Regions from separate parts of the Aminipila luticellarii genome, predicted to be linked through region 2. Evidence: riboswitches for the same ligand, from Rfam matches in the RefSeq annotation. Region 2 holds a riboswitch; the other holds the start of a gene.

Region 1 (4,434 bases), 780 kb from region 2:
CAGCTTTTGCCGTATTTTCAAACCATATGCAACGGACAGCATAATTTATCTGAAAAAATCAATGAAATACACCGATTAGAATTCGGTCTTGTCCGGGTAGGGACCTTTACCAGTGTGTCGGCGCAATGGCTTCCGGGTATTATAAAAAGATTCCATGCCGATTTCCCTAAGATTCAATTTGAACTGCTGCATGGAAGCAATAATGAAGATTTGGAGGACTGGGTCATAAACGGGCGTGTGGATTGCGCTTTTGTCAAAATTCCCACCAGACAGCCATTGGAAGCAATTTTTCTCCGAAGAGATCCTTTTGTGGCCATTCTGCCAAGCAATCATGATTTAGCAGACCATCTCTTTCTGCCTGTTTCCGCACTTACTGAATATCCGTATATCAAATTGGATGAAAGTGCGGATGATGGAATCTCAGATATATTTGAAAGCCATCAGATCAGACCTAACGTCCGCTTTGTTGAAAAAGAGGATTATGCGATAATGGCTATGGTGGACAATGGGCTGGGAATCAGTGTGCTGCCGGAGTTGGTGTTAAAGGATACGGCTCGTAAAATTGTGATTAAGAAACTGGATATTCCGGCGTACAGGGATATAGGAATCGTTGTTAAAAATAAAAAAATGCTTACGGCCTCAGCGCAAAAGTTCGTGTCATATGTGCAGGAATGGATCACAGAGGAATATAATTCATAGTGGAAGGAGTGAATAAACTTATGGGTAGACCAATCGGAATCCTTTGCCCTTGTGAAGGAGAATTCAAGCCGTATGAAGAGGCTTTTAAAGAAGAAACAAGGAAGAGCAGTGCGGGGCTGACCTTTTTAGAGGGAACCATAGCCGGCACTCAGGCAGTCTTTGTAGTATCCGGCGTGTGTAAGGTCAATGCAGCTCTTGCGGCGCAGATGATGATCGATATGTATGAAGTGCGATTCCTTATCAATTCAGGAACAGCCGGCGGTATGGCACGGCACGTTGGATTGCTGGATACCGCCGTATCTACGGAAATCTGTTACCACGATGTCAATCCGGTAAACTTAGTAGAGCTATATCCGTTTATGGCTGCGGAGACCCCATACTTTAAAGCGGATGAAAAACTGCTTCAAGCAGCAAGAATAGCAGCAGAAGGACATCCCTTTACTCAGAAGATTCATTTTGGACGGATGGCCACAGGTGAAAAATTTGTGGTGGACAAAGAGCGAAAGGAAATCAATGAACAATTTTCACCCTTATGTGCCGATATGGAAACTGCAGCCGTTGCGCATACTTGCTATGTAAACAAGGTCCCTTTTATTGCAGTGCGGTCTATAACGGATACGGAGGAGCACAGCGGGGTCGACAATTGTGAAGCCAACTTTCTGACAGCAGCCAAGCGTTCAAAAGAGTTTGTTGTACAGCTGCTTCAAGAAATATCAACAAATAATTTATAATTTGACAGAAAATTACAGACCCAAATATTGCTAAAAAACCGTTTCCGTGATAATATATCTGATAAGAAGATAAGGAAACGAAGAAATACATATTTTATGTGGGCATCTTAATATGTATGGAGTCAGTGATGCAACCTGCCGTATCTCCGAATTGAATAAAACTTAAGCAAAGGAGAAGGAACGCATCAATGACAAAAAAAGCAAGCATTAAGACAAAGCTCGTACTTTTTTTCGGACTACTGATTTTGATAATGGTCTTTATACAGGGAGTGGTATCTTTTGTTGAACTGACGAAAGCCCATAACTCGGCGATTGCAGCAGAGAAGCAAAAGTTTGATGTAGAGATAAAAACCAGTGTTGACAATCTAATCAGTGTTCTGGATGTAAATCATCAGCGATACTTGGACGGCGAAATCACACATGATGAAGAAATGAACGCGGCGAAAGAAATTGTGAGGGATACCAGATATAACGGCGGTGACGGATATTTCTGGGCAGATTTGGCAGACGGAACCTGCATGGTACATATGAATCCAGCCTATGAAGGAAAGCAGAGATTTAACGAAAAGGATTTGGAAGGGACATACTTTATTCAGAATCTGATTAAAGCCGGTAATCACAAGGGCGGTGATTTTACAGAGTTTTACTTCACAAAACCGGATAAAGAAGGCAGCTTCCTAAAGCGTGCGTTTACGGAGGAATATGAGCCGTATGGCTGGTATATCAGTACCGGCAATTATTATGAAGATATAGAAAAAACAATCAGCCACTATCAGATGACGAAACGGCTTTCTTTGATCGGTATTGTTATATGCGGCGGGGCCATGGGCGCACTTGCGATTGTATCCATGACTGTTATTGCCGAAAAAATGACAAGACGGTTAAAAAGTATTACCCAGCGTTTGGAGCTTTTGGGACAGGGTGATCTGCATTCCCCGGTTCCGGACATAGCCAGCGGAGATGAATTAGAGACATTATCCTTGGCAACGAAGCAAACGGTTAATCATTTAAGTGAAATTCTTCACGACATCGATGACACCATGAAGAATTTCTCCGATGGGAACTTTATTTTACAATCCAAGACGGATTATCAGGGAGATTTGTCAGGAATTAATGATTCCATTCATAAATTCTCCGTGAATATTTCAAATACTTTAGCCCAGATCAATACTTCTTCGGATGAAGTGGCGCGCGGCTCGGATCAGGTGGCTGCCGGTTCGCAAACGCTGGCTCAGGGTGCTACGGAGCAAACAGCAGCGATTGAAGAATTATCTGATTTTGTAAATGATATGACGCTTAATATTCAGCAAACCTCTAATGATGCGGAGCAGGCTAAGAAAATTGCGGATGATTCCAGCATTGCCTCCGTTCAGGGGAAACAGCAGATGCAAAAAATGATAGAAGCCATGGATAAGATCAGTTATGCTTCCAGCGAAATTGGGAAGATCATCAAGACCATTGACGACATTGCGTTCCAAACGAATATTCTTGCACTTAATGCTGCTGTGGAGGCGGCTCGTGCAGGAGAGGCCGGTAAAGGTTTTGCTGTCGTGGCAGATGAAGTTCGGAATCTGGCAGGAAAATCGGCAGAGAGTGCAAAGAATACCTCTGAATTAATTGAACACTCTATGAATGCCATTTCCAACGGTACGTCCATTGTTTCTGAAACGGCGGACTCCTTAAACGATATTATTTCAAGCGCTGAAAAATCGTCAGAAGTCATCCAGCATATTGCAGATGCAGCTATTTTACAGGAAAGGACCATTGGAGAGGTGAATTCCAGACTGACGCATGTATCTGAGGTAATTCAGATGAATAGCGCTACTGCAGAGGAAAGTGCCGCATCAAGTGAAGAAATGTCGGCTCAGGCCACTATGCTGAAAGAACTGATTCAGCACTTCAAATTTAAATAGACCGATAGAAGAGCTCGCTGAGGTTCAAGCTTCAGCGAGTTTTTGTATACCAAAAAAGATAAATGGTATGTGCAATAGGTTATTTTGGCAGGGAACAAGGACTCCTAAAAGATTAAACAAGGCGGAATCAAAGAGTTGAAATTTTAGCAGGCCGGGATTAAACTGTAAATATATACTAAGAAATGAACGATAATATTCAGACCTGTGAAAATGCAAAAAGGCTGAAAAGGTGGGAGGTACGAATGAAAACGGGAATTGTGGATGTGGGAGGCGGACTTAGAGGAATTTATGGAGCAGGCGTGTTTGATTATTGCATGGATAAAAAAATCACATTTGATTACTGCATAGGCGTTTCTGCCGGAAGTGCAAATATTGCCTCTTTTTTGGCAGGACAGAGAAAACGTAATTTTGCATTTTATTTTGAATATCCATTCAGAAGAAAATATATGAGCCTGCATAATTTTATTAGAAAGGGATCTTATATAGATTTAGACTATGTATATGGGGCTCTTAGTAATGAGAACGGGGAGAATCCACTGAATTATCAAGGGCTGATAACGAATCCGGCCGAGATGAAGGTGGTTGCCTCAGAAGCCGTCAGCGGAAAAATAAAGTATTTTGAGAAGACGGATTTGAGTCAGAACAATTATGGCATACTGAAAGCCTCATCCTCCATTCCTGTAGTCTGCAAGCCGTATTTGATTGAGGATACCCTTTACTTCGACGGGGCACTAGGAGATCCGGTGCCGATCCGAAGGGCTTTTTCAGACGGATGTGATAAAGTGGTGGTAATCCTCACGAAGCCTCGGGATGTCATCCGTTCGCCCGGAAAAGATGAAAAGCTTGCAAGGCTGCTGCGGCATCAATATCCGGAAGCGGCGAAAAATTTGGCACTGAGGGCGAAACGATACAACGAGAGTGTTCTCCTGACTAAAAAACTGGAAGCTCAGGGAAAAGCGGTGATTATCGCTCCGGATAACATAGAAGGAGCAGATACCCTGACCAAGAATAAGGCTGTGTTGCATCAGTTATACCAAAAAGGATACCGGGATGCAGAAAAAATAGAGGAGTTCTTAAATGTGCAAAAATAT
Region 2 (4,434 bases):
TGACAAGATTAAAAAGGCCACACTGGAAGAATTGTGCATGGTGCCCGGCATTACGGAACAGGTAGCAAAAAATATCAAAGAATATTTTGATTGATAAAGATAAATGAAGGTGGTATAGTAATGATAATAGTATATGAAAATTCACATATACTAAGGGAGTTACCAAAACGATTTTTACATGGAGGACTTTAATATGTCAGATAAAGAAAAATGCGCCGGCGGTTGTGACTGCGGCTGCGAAGAACATGATCACGATGAATCAGACTTTCTAACGTTGGAATTTGATGATGGCGTAGAAGTAGAATGCGAAATTATGGGTGTATTTGATTTCGAAGGAAAAGAATATATCGCGCTTATTCCTGACGATGGAACAGATGATGTATACATCTATGGATATAAGGAAGTGGGCGAAGAAGAATTCGAATTAGTCGATATCGATGATGACGCGGAATTTGAGCGAGTTGTAGCTGAATTTGACAAGCTGACAGCTGAAGAAGAATAGCCGATTCTTTTATAAAGATATGAAATTTCATCATCTTAAAAATTAGATCAGTTGGGTTTGTTTCCTGCCTTTCAAAAATAGAAACAACAAAAAACAGAGAGTGTACACTCTCTGTTTTTTGATTTGCTGATTTTTTATTTATTTAGGGGAACCCAAGCAATCCGTTTTGTCAAATCGCCGATTTAAAAAAACGTTTGCACAAGCCTGTCTTTCGATGATTTTGCAATAATCGGAGCAGACTATGAAGAATAATCAGACTCTATGGGGATAAAACCTGACCAATTCCCTTAATTTTTTTAAGCATATACCTATTAAAAAACAATGTCAATAGGCAGTTTTATAATAGGTTACAGGAAATTTTCAACAGAACACAAATTTGCTGTAATTTGAGGAATAAAATTGAAATTTTTATCTGTAATTTTGCTATTGCATACAGAGATACATGTTTATGCATATGAAATAACAGATAAATTTATTTAATAGTTGAATTGTAATACGGTTTCGGATATAGTAACTATGTGTGGTCAAAAAAAGACCGAGCAGTTGGAGGATATAGATAGTATGAACAAATATGATATTATAATTGCCGGAGCCGGTGCAAGCGGAGTATTCTTGTCCTATGAGCTTACAAAGCTTGATAATAAAGCAAAGATTTTAATGTTAGATAAAGGGGCGCCTCTTGAGAAAAGAATATGCCCTATTAAGCTTGGAAAAACAGATAATTGCATTAAATGTGAACCCTGTCACATTATGAACGGATATGGCGGAGCGGGAACCTTATCGGATGGAAAATACAACATTACGACCAAGTTCGGCGGAGACCTGCATACGTACATAGGTCAGGAAAAAGCCATGGAGCTTATGGAGTATGTGGACGAGGTCCTTTGCAGCTTCGGAGGGGCGGACGCCAAGCTTTATTCCACGGGAAATTCCGATTTAAAGACGACGGCCTTGAGGAATAATTTGAATCTGCTGGATGCAAAGGTAAGACATCTGGGAACAGACCGAAATGTTCAGATTCTGGAGAGAATCTGTAACTACACGAAAGAACGGGTCGAAATGGAATTTTATGCAACCGTTACGGAGGTCGCCCAAAATCCGGATGGGACCTTTAGCGTTAAGACCAATAAAGGAGAAGAATATCAGTGCGACGATCTGGTTTTGGCAACTGGGCGTTCCGGCTCCAAATGGATTTCAGGCATCTGTGATCAGATGCATATCGGGCTGGAGCAGAACCGCGTGGATATAGGCGTTCGAGTGGAGCTGCCCGCTGAAATTTTCAAGCACATTACAGACGAAGTATACGAGAGTAAGATTGTTTATAAGACGGATAAGTATAACGATATGGTGCGGACCTTCTGTATGAACCCTTATGGAGAGGTCGTGGCGGAAAACACCAACGGAATTGTGACCGTAAACGGACACAGCTATGCAGACCCGTCTCTTCGAACAGAGAATACGAACTTCGCCCTTTTGGTCTCCAATAAGCTGACAGCTCCTTTTAAAGACAGCAACGAATACGGGGAATCCATAGCCCGACTGTCCAATATGCTGGGCGGCGGAGTCCTGATGCAGCGATTCGGGGATCTGGTGAAGGGAAGAAGAAGCAGTGAAAGGCGTATGGAAAAATGCTTTACAAGACCGACCTTGAAGGCAACGCCGGGAGACCTTAGTCTGGTGCTGCCTAAGAGACAGCTGGACAATATCATTGAAATGATTTATGCGCTGGACAAGATTGCCCCGGGAACGGCCAATGAAGATACCCTTCTTTATGGCGTGGAAGTAAAATTTTACAATTCACGGGTAGAGGTCAATGAAAATCTTGAGACGAAGATAAAGGGCCTGTATGCCTTGGGAGATGGCTCCGGTGTGACCCACTCGCTCTCGCAGGCTTCAGCCAGCGGCGTTCACCTGGGTCGAATTTTAGCAGAAAAATATTCAAAATAAGTCACTTTAGAAGGAAAAGCAAGGTAAATTACATCAAACATACCTTGCTTTTTATTTTTTCGACAAAAATCTACAAAATTAGACAAGTTAAAGTAAAAATAAGGGTAGATTTGGTAGAATTATCAAGAATTTATATTGATAAATATAAAATATATGCTATAATATTAAAAAATTGCACTGTTTCCATAAATAAGATGTAATATGTGAAAATGTTTTAATCCGGTTTAATTTGTGGGATATGAATGGTTAAAACTGAAGATTTAGCAAAGCAGCCGAAAGCCTGTGACGCAAAGCTATAGGGCCTGAACTCAAGTGAGATGGCAGCCAGTTGCATATATTAGAACTCCTAAATTGTGCAATAGGAGTTTTTTTCGTGTAATAAATCATATCAAGTAGTAAATCGCATGTAAAGGTTAACAAAGGGTACATATAAGTCAAAAGGAGCAGAGAAGCATGAGTAATATAGGAATTGCGGTAGTGGATATAACCGCATCAAATGTGCACAAATTGTTGTATGCGAATCAGAATTATTATGTGACCAGAAAATATCAGCCGGAGGAGTTGAAGGCTGCGTATCAGAATAATGTATGGGAGCTGCTGGATGCAGAAAGCAGAATCCAGATGAACATATTAATTGAGGAGGCATTGAAGTATCAAAAAAATACACTGAATTTTGATATAAAGGTCAGGTGCAAGGATGGGGGATATAAATGCCTGCTTTGCAAGGGAAAATTAATATGCAATCCGGAACGCGTCACGATGAATATCGTAGAAACGGATATAACTGATGTGAGTCAGAACCTGGCAGCGGGTATTTTATAGAAGATGCCGCCTGAAGTTTGCTGAAAATTAAAAAATAATGAACATTTTTCTACAACATTCAACATTTTATAAAGCAAAATAGTTGCAAAAAATGTTGAATAATATATAATTTAGGAAGAATAAAAAAGTGGATAAGGGTATATCCATTTTTTAGAAAAAATGTAAAAATAAACGAACTTGATTTATTACGAATACATTTTATTTATGATAAATGCGTGAATGATCTTATTCACGAAGCCAGAAAGGTGGTATGTATATTGTCGTTCTTAAATTCTATGAATATAAGCGCCTCCGCATTGACTGCACAGAGGCAGAGGCTGGATATTATTTCTGAGAATGTGGCGAACATCGACACAACGCGGACGGAAGCCGGGGGACCCTATCGACGAAAAATGGTAGTGTTTGAAGATAAGGCCGGAGACGTTTCCTTTAAAGATTCTCTCAATCAGGCCATCCTTGAAAAGGATGAAGATGGAAAAATGATCCGGCGGGACTATTCGCCGGGAGTACGGGTCAGCGGCATTATTGAAGATCAGAGCGATTTTAAGACCGAATATAATCCAGAACACCCCGATGCGGATGCAAACGGATATGTAAGACTTCCCAACGTAAATATGCTGGAAGAAACCATTGACAGCATGGCCGCTACGAGATCCTATCAGGCGAATGTTACGGTTTTGAACGCCGTAAAAATGATGGCACAGAAGGCACTGGAGATTGGTAAATAACCGATTCGTGTGCAAAAGTAATTGGAGGTAGTAAAAGTATGTTTATAGATCCTATACAGACACTGAACAGCATTGCGGATATAAGCCGGTTAAACAAAGCGGACGGCAGCGACAAGCTTGTAAACAGCACAAATGATATCACTGATGCCGGATCAGCGCAGGGTGCGCAGATTCCATTCAAGACCGTGTATGAAGAAGCCATTCAGGATGTCATTAACACCGATCAGCAGGTAAATGTGGATGCTCAAGCGCTGGCAACTGGAAAAAGCGACAACTTGCATCAATATAGTATCGACATCGCAAAAGCTCAGCTGTCGATTAACCTTTTGGCTGAATTGAGGAATAAGGCTCTTGATTCATACAATGAAATCATGCGTATGAGTGTGTAAGGTTAGGATAAGGTGGCAGGACATTGCGAGAACGGTTGATAGAACG

Evidence for each region. A riboswitch is a leader RNA that binds a small molecule or an ion and turns the genes downstream of it on or off. The one in region 2 is predicted to bind cyclic di-GMP.
Region 1: it holds a riboswitch for cyclic di-GMP, as region 2 does, so the genes downstream of both, EQM06_RS10595 (methyl-accepting chemotaxis protein) here and EQM06_RS01400 (PAS domain-containing protein) in region 2, are expected to answer to the same signal.

The regions. Positions count from the first base shown of each region.
Region 1 covers NZ_CP035281.1:2,282,683-2,287,116, reverse strand. Annotated here, with positions in the region: gene EQM06_RS10605 (LysR family transcriptional regulator) at 1-699, shown strand, start outside; gene mtnN (5'-methylthioadenosine/S-adenosylhomocysteine nucleosidase) at 720-1,430, shown strand; cyclic di-GMP riboswitch class II at 1,495-1,579, shown strand; gene EQM06_RS10595 (methyl-accepting chemotaxis protein) at 1,619-3,343, shown strand; gene EQM06_RS10590 (patatin-like phospholipase family protein) at 3,586-4,434, shown strand, end outside.
Region 2 covers NZ_CP035281.1:314,997-319,430, forward strand. Annotated here, with positions in the region: gene uvrC (excinuclease ABC subunit UvrC) at 1-94, shown strand, start outside; gene EQM06_RS01390 (DUF1292 domain-containing protein) at 179-502, shown strand; gene EQM06_RS01395 (NAD(P)/FAD-dependent oxidoreductase) at 1,064-2,449, shown strand; cyclic di-GMP riboswitch class I at 2,702-2,785, shown strand; gene EQM06_RS01400 (PAS domain-containing protein) at 2,903-3,271, shown strand; gene flgC (flagellar basal body rod protein FlgC) at 3,529-3,999, shown strand; gene fliE (flagellar hook-basal body complex protein FliE) at 4,038-4,388, shown strand; gene fliF (flagellar basal-body MS-ring/collar protein FliF) at 4,412-4,434, shown strand, end outside.